Regions from separate parts of the Nocardia callitridis genome, predicted to be linked through region 3. Evidence: riboswitches for the same ligand, from Rfam matches in the RefSeq annotation. Region 3 holds a riboswitch; each other region holds the start of a gene.
The links. Region 3 has a riboswitch for cobalamin ahead of cobN (cobaltochelatase subunit CobN). Riboswitches for the same ligand answer to the same signal wherever they lie in the genome.
Positions count from the first base shown of each region.

Region 1: linked by a shared signal. The riboswitch ahead of metE (5-methyltetrahydropteroyltriglutamate--homocysteine S-methyltransferase) and the one ahead of cobN (cobaltochelatase subunit CobN) in region 3 are both predicted to bind cobalamin.
Region 2: linked by a shared signal. The riboswitch ahead of ABEA50_RS07945 (CbtB domain-containing protein) and the one ahead of cobN (cobaltochelatase subunit CobN) in region 3 are both predicted to bind cobalamin.
Region 4: linked by a shared signal. The riboswitch ahead of ABEA50_RS11110 (ABC transporter substrate-binding protein) and the one ahead of cobN (cobaltochelatase subunit CobN) in region 3 are both predicted to bind cobalamin.

Region 1 is NZ_BAABJM010000002.1:1,935,274-1,940,611, forward strand. It holds gene ABEA50_RS17555 (pyruvate carboxylase) at 1-1,214, opposite strand, end outside; cobalamin riboswitch at 1,473-1,692, shown strand; gene metE (5-methyltetrahydropteroyltriglutamate--homocysteine S-methyltransferase) at 1,839-4,106, shown strand; gene ABEA50_RS17565 (hypothetical protein) at 4,375-4,773, shown strand; gene ABEA50_RS17570 (hypothetical protein) at 4,976-5,338, shown strand, end outside.
Region 2 is NZ_BAABJM010000001.1:1,862,509-1,867,846, forward strand. It holds gene ABEA50_RS07925 (ABC transporter permease) at 1-203, shown strand, start outside; gene ABEA50_RS07930 (OsmC family peroxiredoxin) at 234-671, opposite strand; gene ABEA50_RS07935 (hypothetical protein) at 1,294-1,743, opposite strand; gene ABEA50_RS07940 (CbtA family protein) at 1,980-2,786, opposite strand; gene ABEA50_RS07945 (CbtB domain-containing protein) at 2,777-2,971, opposite strand; cobalamin riboswitch at 3,002-3,189, opposite strand; gene mhuD (mycobilin-forming heme oxygenase MhuD) at 3,281-3,598, opposite strand; gene ABEA50_RS07955 (alpha/beta fold hydrolase) at 3,659-4,438, shown strand; partial or broken gene ABEA50_RS30915 (cupin domain-containing protein) at 4,601-4,825, opposite strand; partial or broken gene ABEA50_RS07965 (zinc-dependent metalloprotease) at 4,816-5,003, opposite strand.
Region 3 is NZ_BAABJM010000002.1:875,567-880,904, reverse strand. It holds gene ABEA50_RS12800 (DUF4352 domain-containing protein) at 1-154, opposite strand, end outside; gene ABEA50_RS12795 (MFS transporter) at 651-2,219, opposite strand; gene ABEA50_RS12790 (TetR/AcrR family transcriptional regulator) at 2,349-2,978, shown strand; cobalamin riboswitch at 2,955-3,077, shown strand; gene cobN (cobaltochelatase subunit CobN) at 3,111-5,338, shown strand, end outside.
Region 4 is NZ_BAABJM010000002.1:504,450-509,787, forward strand. It holds gene ABEA50_RS11095 (VOC family protein) at 298-705, opposite strand; gene ABEA50_RS11100 (DinB family protein) at 919-1,452, opposite strand; gene ABEA50_RS11105 (helix-turn-helix transcriptional regulator) at 1,560-2,513, shown strand; cobalamin riboswitch at 2,587-2,764, shown strand; gene ABEA50_RS11110 (ABC transporter substrate-binding protein) at 2,776-4,440, shown strand; gene ABEA50_RS11115 (ABC transporter permease) at 4,452-5,338, shown strand, end outside.

The DNA of each region.
Region 1 (5,338 bases), 1.1 Mb from region 3:
CTGCTCACCGCCGCGTCGAAATCCCTTCCACGGCAGGTGATCTTCACCAGCATCGAATCGAAGTAGGCGCCGATCTCCGCGCCGAGGGTCGCGCCGCCGTCCAAGCGGACACCGGCACCACCCGGCGTGCGGTAGGCGGTGATCCTGCCGGTGTCGGGCCGGAATCCGTTGGCGGGGTCCTCGGTGGTGATGCGGCATTGCAACGCCGCGCCGCGCACCGTGATCGATTCCTGACTCAGCCCCAGCTCACGCAGCGACTCCCCCGCCGCGATCCGCATTTGCGCCTGCACCAGATCGACATCGGTGATTTCCTCGGTCACCGTGTGCTCCACCTGAATACGCGGATTCATCTCGATGAAGACGTGGTTGCCGCGCTCATCGAGCAGGAACTCCACCGTGCCGGCGCAGCTGTAGCCGATCTGGCGCGCGAACGCCACCGCGTCCGCGCAGATGCGCTCGCGCACCGCGGGATCCAGGTTCGGCGCGGGTGCGAGCTCCACAACCTTCTGATGCCGTCGTTGCACCGAGCAATCTCGTTCGAAAAGGTGAATCACCTCGCCGTGGCGATCGGCGAGAATCTGTACCTCGATGTGGCGTGGGTTCACCACCGCCTGCTCGAGGAACACGGTCGGATCGCCGAACGCCGACTCCGCCTCGCGCGAGGCGGCCTCGATCGACTCCCGCAGCGATTCCGGCTCGGCTACACGACGCATGCCACGTCCGCCGCCACCGGCCACCGCCTTCACGAAGATCGGGTAGTCCAATTCCGCCGAGGCCGCGAGCAATTCGTCGACGTCGGCACTGGGCGCACTCGAACGAAGCACGGGAAGCCCCGCGGCCCGTGCCGCATCGATCGCACGCGCCTTGTTGCCCGCCAGTTCGAGCACGTGCGCGGAAGGACCGATGAAGGTGATGCCCGCACGATCACACGCGGCGGCGAGATCGGGGTTCTCGGAGAGGAATCCGTAACCGGGGTAGATGGCGTCGACGCCCGCCGACACGGCGGCATCGATGATCGCGTCGATCGAGAGGTAGGCCCGGACGGGGTGGCCCTCCTCGCCGATCTGGTACGCCTCGGCCGCTTTCAGTCGGTGGACCGAATTACGATCCTCGTACGGGAACACGGCGACGGTCCCGATGCCGAGTTCGTACGCCGCGCGGAAAGCACGGATCGCGATCTCACCACGGTTTGCAACCAACACTTTCGAGAACATTGATTCAAGGTACCTGGCGCTCAGCCCAGGCACTATAGGCAACTCCCGATCTCGCCGATCTTCACAACCGAACATGGCAGCGTTGCGAAGTCCGGGTGACATGGCGGAAACATCCCCCACACGGGCCGTGCGCTGGCACGACTGCGCCCGCGCGCTGGGTGACCGGACACCGGGCGCGGGCACCGCGTTCGAACGCCTATGCTCGAGGGTGCAGCTGGTTCACCGAAGCGCGTACGAGATGGAGCCCCTACGTCGTGCGGAGGTGCCGAGCCCGATCGTCCGCAGGACGAAACGGTGAAGAGGGAACCCGGTGGGAATCCGGGACTGTCCCGCAGCGGTATGCAGGAACGACCACCGTCATGACGCACTGAGAGCACGGCACGCGCGAGCGGGTCGCTCGGGAAGCGACGGTCAGTAGGTCGGCCCGTAGGGGTCGGTGCCTGTGAGTCCGAAGACCTGCCAACTGTGCCGGATACGCCGTATCCGGCGGCCACCGCCTCGTGGATATGGGCGCGCGGACCACTACTTCGATGTGTCGGGCTCCCCTACCGGGTTCTCCGGCGGGTCGAAGGGTTCTCCGCACGCCCCGGCGATGGTCTGCTACCTCAGCACTGGAGAAGCCACATGACTGTTTCATCTCAGAAGCCGTTCACCGCAACAGTTCTCGGACTCCCACGGGTCGGCCCGCGGCGTGAGCTCAAGCGGGCCACCGAGTCCTATCTCGCGGGCAGGATCGATGCCGACGCGCTGCACGCCGTCGCACGGGACCTGCGGCGTGATCAGTTCGCCGAACTACTGGCCGCCGGCCTCGACTCGATCCCGGTAGGCACGTTCTCGTACTACGACCAGGTACTCGATACCGCCGTGTTGCTCGGCGCGTTGCCGCCGAGGGTCGCGGATATCGCGGATCCGCTGGATCGGTATTTCGCCGCCGCGCGCGGTAACGACACCGTCGAGCCGTTGGAGATGACCAAATGGTTCGACACGAACTACCACTACCTGGTGCCCGAGATCGGCGCGGACACGACGTTCTCGCTGAATCCGGAGAAGGTACTGCAGGAGCTGCGTGAGGCGATCGAGCTGGGCGTACCGGCTCGGCCGGTGGTGGTCGGGCCGATCACCTTCCTGAAGTTGGCCAAGTCCGCCACCGGATCACCGCTGGACCGACTGGGCGAGTTGGTCGGGCTGTATCGCGAATTGCTGCGACTGCTCGCCGAGGCGGGCGCGCAGTGGGTACAGCTCGACGAACCGGCGCTCGTCACCGATCTGACGGCGGACGAACTCGACGCGGTGCGCACCACCTACGCCGAATTGTCCTCGGCGGCCGAACGTCCCGCGATCCTGGTGGCCACCTACTTCGGTCACCCCGATGCGGCGTTGCCCGCCCTGGCCGGGACCGATATCGATGCGGTCGCACTCGATTTCACCGCGGGTGTCGATGTCGCCGCGGTGGCCGAGGTCCCCGCGTTGGCGAACAAGCTGTTGGTCGCGGGATTGGTCGATGGACGCAATGTCTGGCGCGCCGATCTCGACCATGGTCTTGCCATGCTCGCCACCCTGCTCGGCAGTGCGGACAGCGTCGCGGTATCCACCTCGTGCTCGCTGCTGCACGTGCCCTACACCCTGGCGGTGGAGACCGGGCTGGAGGAGCGGCTGCGTTCGTGGCTGGCCTTCGGCGCGGAGAAGGTCGCCGAGGTGCGGCTGCTCGCGACGGGGCTGGCCGAGGGTCCCGAGGCGATCGGCGCCGAATTGGCCGCCACGCGTGCGGCGTTGGCCTCGCGTAAGGCGGATCGCCGGCTGGAGGATCCACAGGTGCGTGCCCGACTGGCCGGGCTCGACGCCGAGGCCCTGCGTAGGGCGCCCGCCGAGGAACGCAGGGCGCTGCAACGGGATCGACTGCGACTGCCGTCGCTGCCGACCACCACCATCGGGTCCTACCCGCAGACCTCGGCCATCCGGTTGGCCAGGGCGGCGCTGCGCAAGGGTGAGATCGATCAGCAGGAGTACATCCGGCGGATGCGCGCCGAGATCGCCGAGGTGATCGCGCTCCAGGAGGAACTCGGCCTCGACGTGTTGGTCCACGGCGAGCCGGAGCGCAACGACATGGTGCAGTACTTCGCCGAGCAACTCGATGGCTTCGCGGCGACCGAGTTGGGCTGGGTCCAGTCCTACGGCACCCGGTGCGTGCGTCCGCCGATCCTGTTCGGGGACGTGGCTCGGCCGACGGCGATGACGCTGGACTGGATCACCTACGCGCAGTCCCTGACCGAGAAGCCGGTCAAGGGCATGCTCACCGGGCCGGTGACCATTCTGGCGTGGTCGTTCGTGCGTGATGACCAGCCGTTGGCCGATTCGGCGCGGCAGGTGGCCTTGGCGATTCGCGACGAGACGGTGGATCTGCAGGGTGCGGGTATCCGCATCGTTCAGGTCGATGAGCCCGCGTTGCGCGAGTTGTTGCCGTTGCGCGCGGTCGACCAGCCCGCGTACCTCGAGTGGTCGGTGCAGTCCTTCCGGCTGGCGACCTCGGGTGTCGCGGACACGACCCAGATCCACACGCACCTGTGCTACTCGGAGTTCGGTGCGGTGATCGACGCCATCGCCGGGCTGGATGCCGACGTGACTTCGATCGAGGCGGCCCGCTCGCACATGGAGGTGCTCGACGACCTCAACGCGGAAGGCTTCGACCTCGGGGTCGGCCCCGGCGTGTACGACATCCACTCGCCCAGGGTTCCCAGCGTCGAGGAGATCACCACCTCGTTGCGGGCGGCGTTGAAAGCTGTTCCCGCGCAGCGGCTCTGGGTGAACCCGGACTGCGGCTTGAAAACCCGCGGCCCGGTGGAGGTGACGGCGGCGCTGCGCAATATGGTCGCCGCCGCGGCCGCCGTGCGCTGACGCCGTAGTTCGCTGATGCGGTAGTTCGCGTCGTCGCGCTGGGCGCGGCGAACACACCGGCCTCGTCTCGGTCTTCGGACCGGGGCGAGGCCGGTGGTGTCCGCGCGCCGGAACGAGTCACCGCGCGAGATTCCCACGACTGACAACCCTCTGGACATCCATTACACCGCCGATTAATGTGTCGTTATATAGCGGCACGATAGACCGTGAGTCGCTGACCGGGCCGGGACTTCGCTCCCGACCGCATACAGCTCGAACGGAGAGTCACATGACCACTCGCATCCCCGCGACGACCACACGACGGCTGCTCGCGTGTACGGCGATCGCCGGAGCCCTCGTCAGCGCACCGACGGGCACAGCATTCGCGGATTCCGGTGCGCACTCGGATCATTCGCGCGGTGGCAACAACAGCAGCTCGAACAGCGGGCGCGACACCACCGGCTGGCACCACATCGACCCGATGGGCTACAACCACTCGGAGAACAGCCGAACCAAGATCAACGAGCAGAACCAGAATCGGCGCAACTACCACAACAACCACAACCAGCCCGCGGAGAGCAACAGCAGCAACACCGCCGGTTCGGGCAACGGCTCCAGCTGGGTGCGCGTGCCTCGCGCCGACGGCAGCGGATGGACGGTCTGCCGACTGTCGTCCGGCTCCTGCTGATCAGTTCCGCGACCAGCTTTTGGCTGGTTCGAACCAGTAGTGCCACAACATTTTTCGAATCGGCACGGTAATGGTTTCCCGGCACGATCCCGGACACCACGCCCGTCCCGATTATCCCTATAGGCGACGGCACGTTAATCGACGTGCGCGCAGGCTCTCCGGTCCGAGGGCCGCGAGATACACCACGGAAAGTGAGACGTCGATGCGGACAGCCGACGACCACCGCGCGCGAACCACCACCCTGGCCGCCTGCACGTTCGCCACCCTGGCCGCCGTCGTCGCGGCCGGTACGGGATTCGGGGCGGGCACGGCCTCGGCCGATACCGGTGTCGGATGCCTCTGGGCGGGCGCGCCCTACGCCGAGGGCGAATCAGCCGTCGCGGGCGGTTCCGGATTCACCTGCGGCAACGACGGCAGGGGCGGCGGCTATTGGTTCGGTACCGGGCCGACCGACGCGGCGAGCACCGTCAGCAACCCCGGCGCCGCGAGCAATCCGGCTGGACGCTTCAGCGCGGGCGCACGCCAGCCGGGCACCGGGTACACCGACTATTGCGTCGGAAGCCAA
Region 2 (5,338 bases), on a different contig from region 3:
CCGCCGTCGCCGCGATCACCGACCACCTGCCCGGCACCGCGGCGGGCTCGTTGGCGGGCTCGATGCGGACGACCGACGGGCAGGCGGTACCGGGGGTGCTCGACATCCTGTCGCGGACCGAATCCCTGATAGTGCTGGGTATCTACGCGGTGCTGTTCGTCGCGGGCACGATCGTGCTGATGCGCCGCCGCGACCTGATCTGACCCGCGCGGCAGGTTCGATGTCCGGTGGAGTTACGCCAGGGCGGCGTCGAGGGTGATGTCGGCACCCGAGAGCGCCTTGCTGACGGGGCAACCGGCCTTGGCGGTCGCCGCGGCGGTGGCGAACGCGGCGGCGTCGAGGCCGGAGACCTTGCCGCGCACCGTGAGCTTGATGCCGGTGATCTTGAACCCTCCCGCTGGATCGGGTCCGAGCGATACATCGGCGTGCACGTCCAGGGCCTCGACCGTGCCGCCCGCGCCGCCGATCTCACCGGAAAGAGCCATCGCGTAGCAGGACGAGTGCGCGGCGGCGATCAGCTCTTCAGGGCTGGTGGTGCCGTCGGCGTTGTCGGCGGCACGCTTCGGGAACGACACGTCGTACTTGCCGATCCCTGAGCTGGCCAGTTCCACCTGGCCCGAGCCTGCTTCCAGGGAACCGGTCCACGAGGTGCGCGCGCTACGTGTGGGCATCGAGAGTCCTTTCGGTGTTGATCATCGGGGTTCGCCTCGAACGTACTCCGATCGATCAGTCGAGGACGTCGGTTCGCCGATCGAGCTGATCGAGCAGCAGCGCCCAGGCCCCGCGATGCCGAGCGCGGGCGGCAGTTTCGGCAAAACCGTTCTAGGACAGCTGAATTCGAAGAACCCGTCGAAGCAGCGGCGAAGCGCACCGTCAGTACGGTTTCAGCACCTGCGGTCCCACCTGCGCCGGTGGTCCAGGTGAGCTCGAACAGTTCGTCGGGGACCAACCGCCAGATACCGGCCCGTAGTGCGGGCTACGTATGTCGTGGTGCTCGGTCTCGAAGCAGGCGGGGTCGTTCACCGCTCCGCCCATCAGCACCGAACCCGGCGTCGCGAACCACACGTCGAACTGATCGGTCCATGTTCGATACAGCGTGGCCGGCGGCAAAGCCGTCATGACTCGGTCGACAGCGAGTTCGTACGGCCGTGCGGACAAGTCAGAGGATGCGCATGGTCGAAAGTGCCGCGCGGGTCCGCCATCTCAGCGGCCGAGCGTGCGGCGGGGAGGTTTCGACACCGCTGCCGGTGTCTGGCGATCGCGGGCGGTGGGAGCTTTCCGGTTGATGGTATGTCAGCTCCGAGCACTCGTTCGAAAGTATGCCCGAGTGCGGTAATACATCGCGGGGACGGCGACCAGAACCGCGAGGACGTGGATCGTCCGTAGCACGAAGATGAGCACGAATTCGGTGGTGACGTCGGTGAACAGATCGCCGAGCTGGTCGGCGGACAACGCTTGTGCCAGCGGCTCGATGAGCAACGAGGCCAGTCCGACGATGCCGATACCGACAGCGAGTACTCGGCGCGCCCACCGGCTGCCGTAGGTCATACGCAACGCGGCGGCGAACACCACAAGGTAGATCGTCAGTCGGACGGTGAGGGCGGTCGCGAGGCTGCCGGGGTGGGTATCGCCTGCCGCGAGCGCCGTTTGCGCGATCGCCTCGACGACACCCGCCAACAGGGCGACGACGAAGCCGACGAACGCGACGCGGATTGCCCGCGGCGTCGGATTCGGATCGTTCACCTGCGGTGTTCCGGTGTGCGGCCGGATGGTTCGGGACCGGCGGTGCGCCCCGGTGGTCGGTGTTTCTACCGTATTCGGGGTTGTACCACCGTCCTGGGCGGGCAGTTCGTCGGCCGCCGGTGTGCCGGCGCGCCGGCGGGATTTTCCACGACCGGCTGCGCGCAGCGGGGCGGGCCACAAGGAAAGGGCAGAGTCGATCATGCGATCCACACTGCCGTTTCCCCACCGCGCGGGGATCAACCCGAAGTGGTGACCTGCTCTCGTACCGGAGTATCAGTGCGCGAGGCGAATTCGGTGAGCGCGGCGAACCCGAGGGCGAGGCTCGCCCACAGCGTCGCGGTCTCGGCCAGCGACGACACCCGGAAACGCCACAGCAGATCGGCGGGGAAGTCCGCGGGCACCTCGTTCACGCCCGGCAGCAAAACGTAGCCGAGAATCACCACGACGACGAAGGCCGCGACCCCGCCGAGTAACCGCGCCGCGGCCAGCTTCCGCAGCAGCGCATACACATACACCCCGGCACCTACCGCGACGGCACCGAGGAGAACCGCGGCCAACCAGAGCAGGGTGCGGTCATTGATGGTGTCGGGATCGCCGACGGCGGGCGGGTTGGCCGGATATTTGAAGAACGGCACCGCGACGATCGCCGCCCAGCCCGCGAGTCCGAGCCCGAGCGCCAGGCGCGGGCCGGCGACGCCGGTGAACCGACGCGCGAAATGGGCGACGGTGGCGAAGATCGCGCCCAACGCCAGTCCGGCGAGGCCGAGTGCGAGGAACTGGCCGAACTTTTGTCCGGCGCGGCTCACCAGTGGGTCTTCCTCGTCGCCGTGCGAATGTCCCTCGGGTGAACCGGCTTGCGGGGCGCCGTGCTCGTCCGTCCCCGGCGTGCCGTCCCCGGCGGAGTGTGCTTCCTCGATGGCGATGGCGGCATCCACCTGGGGTTCGCCGACGAAGTACCCGACGGTGGCGGCGAGCAGACCGGCGACCAGGCCGGCCAACAGACCGCGCAGCAGCAGTGTGGTGAACGAACCGGTCAGTGGCACGGTAGCCCCAGCAGGTGGCGTCCATCGTGCATCAGCTCATGCATGTACATCCCGCTACGCGAGAGAGCACCCTGGTCGAAACCCACCAGGTACAGCGTGAGGAGTGCGAGAAGTACGACACCTACTGTGACCAGTACGGCGGCGAGTGAGTCGGCTGCCCGGCTCGGGGTGTGCGCGATGGCCATGCGAGTCCTCCTTGGGATGCGCGTCCCGTGAATGGTGGACGCGGGGGTGCCGGTATCTGGCTTTCCCGGCACCCGAGGAATCGTCGCGGTGTATGGAACACCCTCGGTGCATGGAACACAGTGGCGCGACCGCTCCGGATTCACACCGGAATTCCCGCATCACCCTCGCGTTTGTCTCCTGCACTGTGGCACCCGGTGCCACTCGCCGTCAATACTTTCGCGCGCGCCGCACACCACCGTCGACACGAGTCGCGGTGCAGGTCGACGCGGTATAGAGCCCGCGCCCGCGTCGCGGACGAACGCCGGACGCTACTTCGCGGCCGACTCGTTCGTGACGTCGAGAACGACTTCGAATTCCAGCAACGAGGCACCCGTCGACACCGGCTTCGCCCGCTCGCCCGCATGCGCCTCGCGCGCGGGTCCGTCGCGCCATGCCGCGAACGACTCTTCGGTATCCCATTGGGTGACAACGAAGTACCGGTTCTCGCCAGCCACGGGACGGAGCAACTGGAAGCCGAGGAAGCCCGGCGACCCCTCCACCGCGTGCGCCCGGTGGGCGAAGCGCTTCTCCAGCTCGGGGCCGGCACCCTCGGGAACCTCGATCGCATTGATCTTCACAACAGCCATACCAACCAAGCTAGCGCCTGCCGCCCTGGCAACGCGCGGTGCCTCGTATTGTTGAAGCCGATGCTGGAGAACCTGGAGAACCCAGCCCGGCCAGCCGAGTGGTTGTACGACGAAGGCGGCACCGGGGCACCGATCCTGCTACTGCACGGACTGATGGGCAGCGCGCGCACCTGGCATGCGCAGCTGCCGTGGGTACGCGAGTTCGGTCATGTCCACACCTTCGACGCGGCGGGGCATGGACGGCCCGCGCCAAAGGAGTTGACGACAGAAGCCTTCGTCGGCGACCTCGCCGCCGCGACCGCGTCGATTACCGAACCGATGGTGGTGATCGGACACTCGATGGGCGGCCTGCACGGGTGGGTCTTCGCCGCGACGCACCCCGATCGGGTGCGCGCGCTGGTGGTCGAGGACATCGCCCCCGATTTCACCGGAAGAACCGCCGCGAACTGGGCGGCCATGATCCATGCGTGGCCGCAACCGTTCCCGGACGCGGAAGCCGTGCTCTCGTATTTCGGCCCCGTGGCGGGGGAGTACTTCCTGAACTCGTTCACCCGCGACGCGGACGGCTACCGACTGCACGGCTCGGTCGAGACCTTCCGCGATATTTCCGAGGAATGGGGCACCCGCGATTTCTGGCCACAGTGGCGTGCGCTGCGCGTTCCCACCCTGTTGTTCGAGGGCGAGCACACGATTACCCCGCCCGGCCAGATGCGCGAGATGGCGCGCACACATCCCGACGCCGAATACGTGCTCGTCCCCGACGCGGGGCATCTTGTGCACGACGATCAGCCGGGGCGGTATCGGGCCGAGGTGGAAAGGTTTCTGCGCGAGGTGCTTTGAGCCCGGAGCCCCTGAGCCGCTACCTACAGTCGCGCAGGGGAACGCCGAATCAGTTCGAGTCGGCGAGGTCCTCGCGCTTGTCGAACCGCTGACGCGGCCGCACGTTCGTTCGTTCAGCGTCCGGGACAACAAGACCGGGGATGATTTCCAGCACCGAATGACCACGGTGTAATGGTCAGGACCACCGAAGATCGCGATGTCGCCGGCGCACAGCTGCCGCGCGGGCGCAGTGTCGGTGACGATCCACGCACCGCCGCGCACCATCGCCACCACGGTGAGCGGCGCTTCGTCCTCGACGCGCAGCGACCACGGCGGCTCGAGCAGAGAACACATCACGAACGCACCGCGCGCACGCGGACCTTCGAGCAAACTTGCCAGAGCGTCCACGCCATCTCGGTTGCTCCGGTGGCCAACCACGACGCCGAAGAGAATCGCACTCGGCCGGTCACTTCGTGCGGGCAAAGCCACGGGCGGAAATCGATGGGCAAACGCGGAGCGCGCGCTCGACGGCCACGATATTCGGTGCGACCAGAAGCAATTCGCCCTCGTCGCCGCGGAACGGGTCCTACTTTCGAGTCCAGGCGGGAGAACCTGGCCGTCGCGCCTACCGAGGTGGCCTCGACCGGTTTGCCGCGATTCTCGAATGGTTCACCGGTTGGCCTGTGGCTTCCTTCGACCTTGTTGTCAGTCGTCGGGCGGTGACTCCAAGCGCGTACCTCGGACTCAAGGCCGGCCTGGTGCGCCTGATCGTCGTCTGTGTCGCGGGTTACATCGCCGGAATCGGCGACACGCTCTACGGCAGCACGGTCCAGTACGCCGCACTAGGGGAGGGTGCGCCCATGAACCGGACCCGCGATGACCCGTCGCCACGTTCGCGGTCGCGTGACGCGCGCATCGCGT
Region 3 (5,338 bases):
CCCCGAACAGCGCGAACAACACCCACGGCCACATTCGGCGCCTGGGTGGTTGCGGGGGTGGCGGGTATCCGGGATAGCCCTGATATCCGGGTCCGTAGGGTGGCGGCGGCTGTCGGTCCGGCGGCCATGGTTGTTGTGGGGGTGGTGTGTTCACGACACTCCTTCCGCTTGGCGACAGCGAGGCCGCGCTGTCCGGCCGGACCCCTCGACCTTCCTATAGCGAATAGGGATAAGTGTGTTACAAGTCACAAATAGACCAGTTGGTTGGTTATTCGCAACTAGCTCGCCGTCGCCCGGCCGGGGGCCCCCATCGCGCACCGGCGACGATCACCTGGCTCACTCGCCGATCGGCAGAGCCTGTTGTGCCGCCCAGCCAGAACAGCTGGTAGTGACCATCGGCGGCCGAGAGGGGGTGCCGATACCTGTGACACCGCCTTCTGGCCATCCTGCGAGGACATCCTCGCAGGCGAAGAACCGGACCGGGCATCGAATATCACCAGTTGACGCCGACGTCAGAAGCATCGGCGCCGGCGATGTCGCGACCGCCGAATATCGCGTCGTTCGGTTCGGCTCCCCGAGGTGGTGTCGGGCGGCTGCTGGCTGATCGCGGTGCTGGGCGCCGACCGCGGTGGTCAGCAACCGTCGACGCGTCAGTTCGGGACCGGAGCCTTCGCGGAATCCACCTGGGAAGCATCGGATTTCGCCGACGCATCCGGTTCGCGCCTGCGTCCTGGCGCCCAGAATGCGACCACTGCGGCGGCGGCCAAGGCGCAGATGCCTAGCGCGATCGCGGCTTGGCCCGCGCCGTGGAGGAAGGAGATCTTGGCGAGTTCGGCGAGTTGGTCGCCCGCGGGCCCGATTCGACCGGTGATTTCCAGGGTGGCGGCGAGCGAGTCGCCGACCGGCCCCCGTGCGGCCTCGGGTACCAACGGCAGCGCTGGTGCGATCCGATGGCTGTACCCGGCGGCCAAGATGCTGCCCGCGACCGCGATGCCGATCGCGGCGCCGATCTCGCGGGCGGCGTCGTTCACGGCCGCCGCGACACCGTGCTTCTCGACCGGGGTGCCGGTGACGATCGCCGCCGTGGCGGGCGAGGTGCACAGGCCGACGCCGGCGCTCATGATCAGCAGCGACCACAGCAGGTCGAAATAGGTGCTGTGGATGTCGAGGCGCGCCAGGGTGAGAAACGAGATGCCGATCACCGCCAGGCCGATGCTCATCGGCAAGCGGGGCCCGAAACGCTCGGCGAATCGGGGGATGAACACCGCGATGAGGACCATGGGCACCATCATCGGTGCCAATACCACGGCAGAGATCAGTGGTCGATAACCCAGGATGAGCTGAAGGAACTGGACGATCACCATGAAGCTGCCGAAGCTCACCATGAACTGGATGGTGACCACCATGGTGCCGCTGCCGAAGCCGCGTTCGGCGAACAACTTGATATCCAGCAGCGGATGGGCGACCCGCGATTCGATCCACACGAACAACCCCGCGGCCACCGCGCCGCCGAGGAATCCGCCGAGCACCACCGGCGACAGCCATCCCCGTGTCGGCGCCTCGATCGCGGCCACCACGACCAATCCGACAGCGGCGGCGACCGCGGCCGAACCCCACAGATCCAATGCCGGTCGTTGTTCATCGACCGACTCGGGGACCGTGAACGCGGCCGCGAGCAGTGCCAATCCGGCTAGCGACATACCGAGGAAGATCGACGTCCACGACCAGTATTCGAGCAGGAGCCCCGAACCGATGATGCCGAGAATGGCTCCGGCGCCGGCCATTCCCGCCCACAGGCCGATGGCGCCGCCTCGGCGCTCCTCGGGAAAGCTCGCGGTGAGCAGTGACAGCGTCGATGGCATCACGAACGCGGCGCCCGCACCGGCGAGCGCGCGGGTGCCGATCAGCCAGGTCGGATCGTTGACGAGCAACGGCACCGAAGACGCGGCCGCGAACACGCAGAGTCCCACGATCAGTACGACACGGCGTCCGTAGCGGTCGCCGAGCGCGCCGGCGGGCAGTACCAGGCAGGCCAGCGCCAGGGTGTAGCCGTCGATGATCCAGGTCAGCTCCTTCTGGGTGGAGCCGGTCGCGCCCGCGATCTCCGGGAGGGCTGTGTAGAGCGCCGCCATCGACGCGATCACCAGTGTCACCGCGAGACTGGCGACGACGAGCGTCCACCGTTGCGTGGCGGAGAGGCGGGTCGTGGTGAGTTCCATCGAGCCTCCGAAGTACCATGACAGAGCTAACAGGACTATCAGTATCGCTACGCTACTATCAGTATCATAAGTCGCGGAACAACAACAGACGCAGGCGAGTTCGAGAGGGGACCGGCGCAACTCATGACCATGACCGGTGCAGCCGACATGGATCCACGCAAGGCGCGCTCGCGTACCAGGCTGCTCGACGCCGCCGCGAGCTTGCTGACATCCGGTGGGGTGGAAGCGGTGACGATCGAGGCGGTCACCCGCATGTCGAAGGTCGCCCGCACGACTCTCTACCGGCACTTCGACAGCGTCGTCCGGCTGCGCGCCGCCACGCTGGAACGCCTGCTGCCCCCCGGTATCGAGCCGGCGCCGCAGGGCCCGCTACGCGAACGGTTGATCGATCTGCTGGTTCGACAGGCCGAGGTGGTCGACAACGTGCCCCTCCAGATCTCGACGTTGGCGTGGCTCGCGACGGGCGAGGGCACCGACACCGGCGACGTGAGTGAACTGACGGTGCTGCGGCAACGGCTCATCGAGCAATACCGCGTGCCCTTCGATCAGCTCTTCGATGCTCCCGAGGTGCGTGACCAGCTCGGCGAATTCGACACCACCCAGGTATTGTCGCAGCTCATCGGCCCGATCGTGTTCGTGCGGCTGCTCGGCATCTCCCCGACGACGCCCGCCGATTGCGCGCGGATCGTCGATGACTTCCTCGCCGCGCGATCGGTGCGTGGTGGGCAGGCGGATCGGGCACCGCGGGCCGACGGGTAGCATCTGCCGTGCTCGGCGGGCGACGAGGAAACCGGTGTAAATCCGGTGCGGTCGCGCCACTGTGAACAGCCAGACCCTCTCCGGCGAGCAGCAACCCCCGATGGGCGCGTAACCCGAGGAAGGCCGTCACCTGTGATTTTGCTGCTGTCCACCTCCGACACCGATCTGCTGAGCGCGCGCGCGAGCGGCGCACGCTACCGGTGGGGCAATCCCGCCCGACTGTTGGTGGAGGACCTGCCCGCCTTGCTCGACGGCGCCGAGTTGGTGATCGTGCGCATTCTCGGCGGTAAACGAGCATGGGAACCGGGGTTGGACGCGGTGCGCGCGAGCGGCGTCCCGATGGTCGCGCTCGGCGGTGAACTCGCGCCGGACGCGGAATTGATGGAGTGTTCCACCGTGCCGGGCGGTGTCGCCGCGGACGCGCACAACTACCTCGCCGCGGGTGGTGCGGACAATCTGCGTCAGCTGTACAACTTCCTGTCCGACACCGTGTTGCTCACCGGCCACGGTTTCGAGCCGCCGGTGCAGTTGCCGAGCTGGGGCGAGCTCGAGCGTGCGGCGGCGCCGCACGAGGTCGACCGCCCCACCGTCGCGGTGATCTATTACCGCGCACAGCATTTGGCGGGCAATACCACCTACATCGAGGCCATGTGCCTGGCTGTCGAGCAGGCGGGTGCGCGGGCACTGCCGTTGTATTGCGCCTCGCTGCGCACGGCGGAGCCGGAGCTGATCGACACACTGCGTCGGGCCGATGCACTGGTGGTCACCGTGCTGGCGGCGGGCGGAACCAAACCGGCTACCGCCTCGGCGGGTGGCGAGGACGAAGCGTGGGACGTCGGCGTGCTGGCGGACCTGGACGTGCCTATCCTGCAAGGCCTTTGCTTGACCAGTGGACGGGCGCAGTGGGCCGCCAACGACGACGGGCTTTCGCCACTCGACGTCGCCACGCAGGTGGCGGTGCCGGAGTTCGACGGCCGCATCATCACGGTGCCGTTCTCGTTCAAGGAGTTCGACGCCGACGGGCTGTCCACCTACGTGCCCGATCCTGAGCGAGCCGCACGGGTGGCGGGCATCGCGGTGCGGTACGCGCGCCTTCGTCACATTCCGGCCGAGCGCAAGCGGGTGGTGCTCATGCTCTCGGCCTATCCGACCAAGCACGCGCGCATCGGTAACGCGGTCGGCCTGGACACCCCGGCCAGCGCGATTCGACTGCTCACCGAGATGCGTTCGGCGGGTTACTATCTCGGCGAGCCGGGCGAGATTCCCGGTCTGGAGGAGCGCGACGGCGACGCGCTCATTCACGCGCTGATCGCGGCGGGCGGGCAGGACCAGGACTGGCTGAGCGCGCAGCAGTTGGAAGGCAACCCGATTCGCATCGGCGCCGAAGAGTACGCCGCATGGTTCGACACCCTGCCCGAGGATCTGCGCGCGGCGGTGATCGAGGCGTGGGGGCCGCCGCCGGGCGAGCAGTACGTGGATCGCTCCGCCGACCCGAAGGGCGAGATCGTGATCGCCGCTTTGCGTTTCGGCAATGTGGTGCTGATGGTGCAGCCGCCGCGCGGCTTCGGTGCGAACCCGGTCGCCATCTACCACGATCCCGATTTGCCGCCGAGCCACCACTACCTGGCCGCCTATCGCTGGCTCAGTGCCCCGGCGGGTTTCGCGGCCGACGCGATGGTGCACCTGGGCAAGCACGGCAACCTGGAATGGCTGCCTGGCAAAACCCTCGGCATGTCGGCCTCCTGCGGCACCGACGCGGCGTTGGGTGAGTTGCCGCTGATCTACCCGTTCCTCGTCAACGATCCCGGCGAGGGCACGCAAGCCAAGCGTCGCGCGCACGCCACCCTGGTGGACCACCTGATCCCGCCGATGGCACGCGCCGAAAGCTACGGCGATATCGCGCGGCTGGAGCAATTACTCGACGAGCACGCCAATATCTCCGCGCTCGACCCCGCGAAACTGCCCGCCATCCGCCAGCAGATCTGGACGCTGATGCGCGCGGCGAAGATGGATCACGATCTCGGCCTCGCCGAACGCCCCGACGAAGAGGTGTTCGACGACATGCTGTTGCACGTCGACGGCTGGCTGTGTGAGATCAAGGACGTGCAGATCCGCGATGGGCTGCACATCCTCGGGCAGGCGCCCGTGGGTGCGGCCGAACTCGACCTGGTGCTGGCGATGTTGCGTGCCAGGCAGCTGTGGGGTGGTGAGCGGTCGGTGCCTGGTCTGCGCGAGGCACTCGGGCTCGACGAATCCGGTGACGCCGCACGCGAATCCGTGGACGCTGCCGAAGCGCGGGCCCGGGAACTGGTCGCGGGATTGCAGGCGGCGAACTGGTCGCCCTCGGCGGTAGCCGACCT
Region 4 (5,338 bases), 370 kb from region 3:
GGCTACGGCCGCCACCGTGCTCCACCGACGATTCGCGGTCACCGTCCGGAATCGCACACCGGGCAAGGACATCGATCTCCGCGCCGCAGGGGCCGGGAGCGCGTCGAGCGCCTCATTGGATCTTGTCGCGCCGATCAAGACCACTACGGCACCGCCAGATCGCTCGCCGACGGGAACGCCGAACTCGGCGTCGAGCGCACCGTCGAGGATATCCTCGGGCGCCGCGAGTACGTCGGTGCTTCGAGGCGGCCCGGCCCGTGCTACGCCGGGGACGGGGTCCGGCGCAGCACCGAGTCGTCAGGTCAGGTCAGGATAGCCCTCGTAGCGGGCGGTGAGCGCTTCTAGATGGTGACCTGCCGGGTCGTCGAAATACACGCCTCGCCCGCCATGGTTGGTGTTGATCTCACCCGGCCCCATCAGCTGCGGACCGGCCCAGTACGGGATACCTCGCGCACGGACTTGTTCCATGATGTGGTCGAACGTGTCGTCGTTGACCAGGAATGCCAGATGCTGGCCGGGGAAATCGATCGGCGGCACGGCGAAATCGAGCACCCGCCCGTCGGTCAAATACACCGCGACGAAGTGTCCCGCTTCCAGCGGTTCGGGCAGGCCGAAGATCTCGGCGAAGAATCGTGCGGACTCATGTTTGTCGCGCGCGGCGATGATGGTGTGGTCGAAACGTACATCCACCTGTGGATGTGGCATAGGAAACTCCTTCCTCCATGGGGTTTTTGATCTGATTTCACTCATGGAGGGGGCGGGCCTCGGGCCCGCCCGACGATCAAGGAGCAGCCGGGAACCCGTCTCGCTCACGGCTGATAGCCGACCCGGCAGTCACGCGGGCGACATTAGCACCTTGTCTCGGGGAGCTCGACCCACGACCACCACCGGCGCCGCCGGTAGGCAAGCCGGCTGCGCTCAGCCCATGCTCTTCTGACCGTCGATCGCCTCGCGAATGATGTCGGCGTGGCCCGCGTGCTGGGCGGTTTCGGCAATGATGTGGATGAGCACGCGGCGGGTCGACCTGCTCGTTTCTTGGAACCACGGTGCCTTCGGCAGTGGCCACCGGCTGTTCAGATCGATAGTCGCGACGAGGGCATTGGTCTCGGCCGCCACCTCGTCGTAGGCCGCGACGACCTCTGCGAGCGTTTCACCGGGCAGCAGCTTGAACTCGTCGACCCGCTTCTGGAAATCCGCTTCGGTCATGTCATCGAAGTCCTTCATGCCCGAATTGTCACCACGGATGATGCCGACCCAGTTGCGTTCGACCTCGGTGACGTGCTTGATCAGGCCAGCCACACACAACTCGCTGACGGTGGTGCGCGCCGCGGACTGCTCGTCGGTGAGGTTCTGGGCAGTGTGCCGCAGGAAGAAGCGTGCCTGGTTCAACTCGGCGAGCAGGTCGTCACGTTCGGTCGAGGTGGTCGGGTCGACGGGCGTTGTCGAGGTCATGGTCAGCCTTTCGAACTGGGGATTCAATGGTCGGTTCGTGCGTCGATGGCTACGCTATGACCTATTGCGGTCACTTTCTGTCCGCAATAGCGGGAAGACTGGAAAATATGGCGAACACCAGCGTCAGGACACTGCGACTGCTGTCCTTGCTACAGACACACAAGTACTGGCCGGGCATCGAACTGGCCGATCGGCTAGAGGTTTCGGGGCGAACCCTGCGGCGCGATGTCGAGCGGTTGCGCGAACTCGGATACCCGGTGCAGGCGCATCGGGGTGTCGACGGCGGCTACCAGCTCACGCCGGGTGCCGCGCTGCCGCCCTTGATGATCGACGACGAGGAAGCGGTAGCGCTGGTCGTCGGCATGCAGGCGGCCGTGCACGGGACCGTTGAGGGGCTCGCGGAACCCTCGGTTCGGGTGCTGGCCAAGGTGATTCAGGTGCTGCCCCCGCGCCTGCGTCAACGCGTCGACGCCTTGCGCACGATGACCGTGCCCGCGGCGTGGAGCGCACCGGACGGCCGGGGTACGGATCCGGTCGCGCTCACCACCGTCGCCACCGCGTGCCGCGACAATGAGCGTCTTCGATTCGATTACACCGCCGTGGGCGGTCGGCGAACGCAGCGCCACACCGAGCCGCATCGCCTTGTCGCACTGGGTCGCCGGTGGTATCTCGTCGCCTACGACCTCGACCGGCACGGCTGGCGCAGTTTCCGGTTGGACCGGCTCGTCGACCCGTCGGGCGACGGTTCTCGGTTCCGTCCGCGCGAACTTCCCGCCGCCGATGCCGCCGAATTCGTCCGTGCCGGAATGGATCAGGCGCGCCGGCCCCACCGGATCGAGGTGGTGGTCCGTGCGCCCGCGCAGTATGTGCGCGAGCGCATCGGCCGCTGGTGCACCGTGGAGACCATCGATCTGCGCCACTGCCGAGTCCTGATGAGCGCCGACTCCATGGAATGGCCGATCATGGGCCTCGGCACGTTGAACGCGGAATTCGACGTGATCGAGCCGGAGGCACTGCGCGACGAGCTCCGGGCCTGGGGCGCCCGCTTCGCCCGCGTCTGAACGACGTCGCGTGCTCGAACGGGCCCGGCGGCGATCGTTCCGGCATGGCATGCGCGCCTCGGGCAGCAAACCGACGAGACGGCTGATGCTAAGTTCCTTGCGCAGGGAACACCGGTGCGAATCCGGGGCTGTCCCGCAACTGTGACCGAGTAGCAAACCTTCATCCGATGGCCACGACCTGCCTGGGTTGGAAGGCCGAAGGCGAGTGTTGATCCGGGAGCCAGGACACCTGCTCCGCAGTTCAGGATCGAATTTCACGAGGATGAAGATGCGAGTGTTCACTCGCCGCGCTCGGCGTCACGCCGTGCGGCTACCCGACCATGCCCGCGATGTCCTACCGCGTCGGCGTTCCACCCGTGCCGTCATCTCGGCCGCACTGCTCGCTGTCGCGATGGTGTTGCCCGCCTGCGGGGCCGGTGATACCCCGACAGACGCGGCGGCCGCCGCGCACCGATTACGCGAGTCCGGTGACGGCACGCTGACGATCTACAACTCCTACAAGATCGCCGGGCTCGACCCGATCGGCACCGGAACGAACTGGCTGTTCGACTGGGGCGTGGCGGAGAATCTGTTGCAGGTCGCCGAGGACGGCACGGTCCAACCCTGGCTGGCCCGCGACGTCTCCCGCGACGGCGACACCCGCTGGGTGGTGACCTTGCGCGACGGTGTCACCTTCCAAAACGGCGCGCCCGTCGACGCTCCCGCTGTCGCCGCCGCGCTCACCAGGCAGATCGCACGGTCCTCGGCGGCACAGGTGTATTTGGATCCCGCCACCACCGCGACCGTCGAAGGCGGAAAGGTCGTGCTGACCACGCCGCGACCCAACGCCATGGTGCCCGCGGCGCTGGCAGCTCGCGACAACTCCTTGCAGATCTACGATGTCGCGGCGATGGCGGCCGCGGGCGGTGATTCGGCGAAGATCGTCGGCGCCGGTGCTTACTCGGGGCCCTACGAGATCACCGAATGGTCGCCCGACAATCTGGTTTTGGCTCCCTATCCGCGGCATTGGGAGGGCCCACCGCCGCTGCGGGGCGTCACCGTGCGGGTGGTCCCCGACGAGCAGGCGCGCCTGGCCGGCGTGCGCAGCGGCGAGGCCGATATGGCGTTCTATCCGTCGACCTCGGCGCAGCTCGAACTCCAGGGTGACTCCGACACGCACGTGTTGTCGTCGCCGGAGGCGTTGCAGTCGCTGTTGGTGGAGATGAACGCCAAGGCGGGGATTTTCACGGATGTCGCGGTGCGCAAGGCCTTCGCCGCCGCCATCGACTACGAGGCCGTCGCCGCCGATGTCGGCAACGGCCAATTCGAGGCGGCCACCGGGCTCTATCCGCAGAACATGCCGTTCGCCGTTGCCGATCAGGTGCACGACCTCGATGCGGCCCAACGGCTGCTCGACGATGCGGGTTGGCGGACCGGACCCGACGGAATCCGGCAGAAGGACGGACGGAAACTGGTGGTGCGCTTCGTTACCCAGGCGCAGGGCCCGGAGACCAATGATGTGGCGATCGCGATTCAGGATCAGGTCGCCAAGGCCGGATTCGCGTTGCGCATCGACAATGCCGAGGACTCCGCCGAGGTGAAGAAGGACCCGACGGCGTGGGAATCGTCGGTGGCGCTCAGTGGTTCGCTCTCGGGCACCGCCGATCCCGTCCAGCCGTACCTGGTGCGGTGGACCACCGGTGGTTCGTCCAATGCGCAAGGTGTCGCGAATGCCGAGATCGATGACATCGGCCGACAACTGCGTGGTGAATTCGATCCAGGGCGCCGCGATCAGCTACTGGAGCGCGCGCAGCGAATTCTGGTGGCCGAGCAGGCCTATGTTGTCGCGGGCACCTTCAAATACTTCACGGTGGTGACCGGGCCGGAGTGGGCCGATTACACCGTGTCGAACGTGCGACGCCACATCACCAGCCGCACCGGCGCCTGACGGCGGCACCGATGCGTGTTCTCACCCTGGCACGGCACAGGGTGTTCGAGGCCCTTGTCACCCTGTTCGGCGCCAGCGTGCTCATCTGGGCGTTGATGCCGCTGGCTCCCGGTGATCCGGCGCGGATGATTCTTGTCGCCCAAGGCATTCCCGAGCCGACTCCGGCGCAGATCAGTGCGCTGCGGCAGCGTTTGCACCTCGATCACGGGTTGATCGAGCGGTACGCGCACTGGTTGTGGGGTGTGCTGCGCGGCGACTTCGGCCTGTCGTTCGCCTCTGGTCGCCCGGTCGCCGACGAGCTCGGCGCGCGCCTGCCCGCCTCGCTGACCCTCGCGGCGGTTTCGTTGGTACTCGCCGTGGTCGTCGCGGTGGCATTGGGTGTCGCCGCCGCACAGTTTCCCGGTCGCTGGCCCGATCACGGAACGCGCGGGCTGGCATTGGTTTTCGCGTCGGTGCCCGGGTTCGTGGTGGCGCTGCTGTTGATTCAGGTGGTGGTCGTCGGCCTCGGTGTCGGCAAGGCCGCGCTGGACGGCACATGGCAGCAGGTGTGGCTGCCCGCGGTCTGTGTCGCGGTCGGTCTGTCCGATACGTGGTCGCGATTGCTGCGCGCCGACCTGCTCGCCTTCATGGAAACACCTGCCGCACAGACCCTTCGGGCGCGCGGTGCGACCAGGTGGCGCATCCTGTGGCGACACGGGCTCGTCAACAGCGCGGTCCCTTCGTTGCACGCGCTCGCGGTCGGGGTCGCGGTGCTCATCGGCGGCGCCACGGTCGTCGAGACCGTGTTCACGTGGCCGGGCCTCGGCGCGTATGTGGTGGAGTCGGTGAAGAATCGGGATCTGCCGGTGATCCAAGCGTTCACGGTTTTCGCGGCGTTGTGTTACGTGGTCACGAGTGT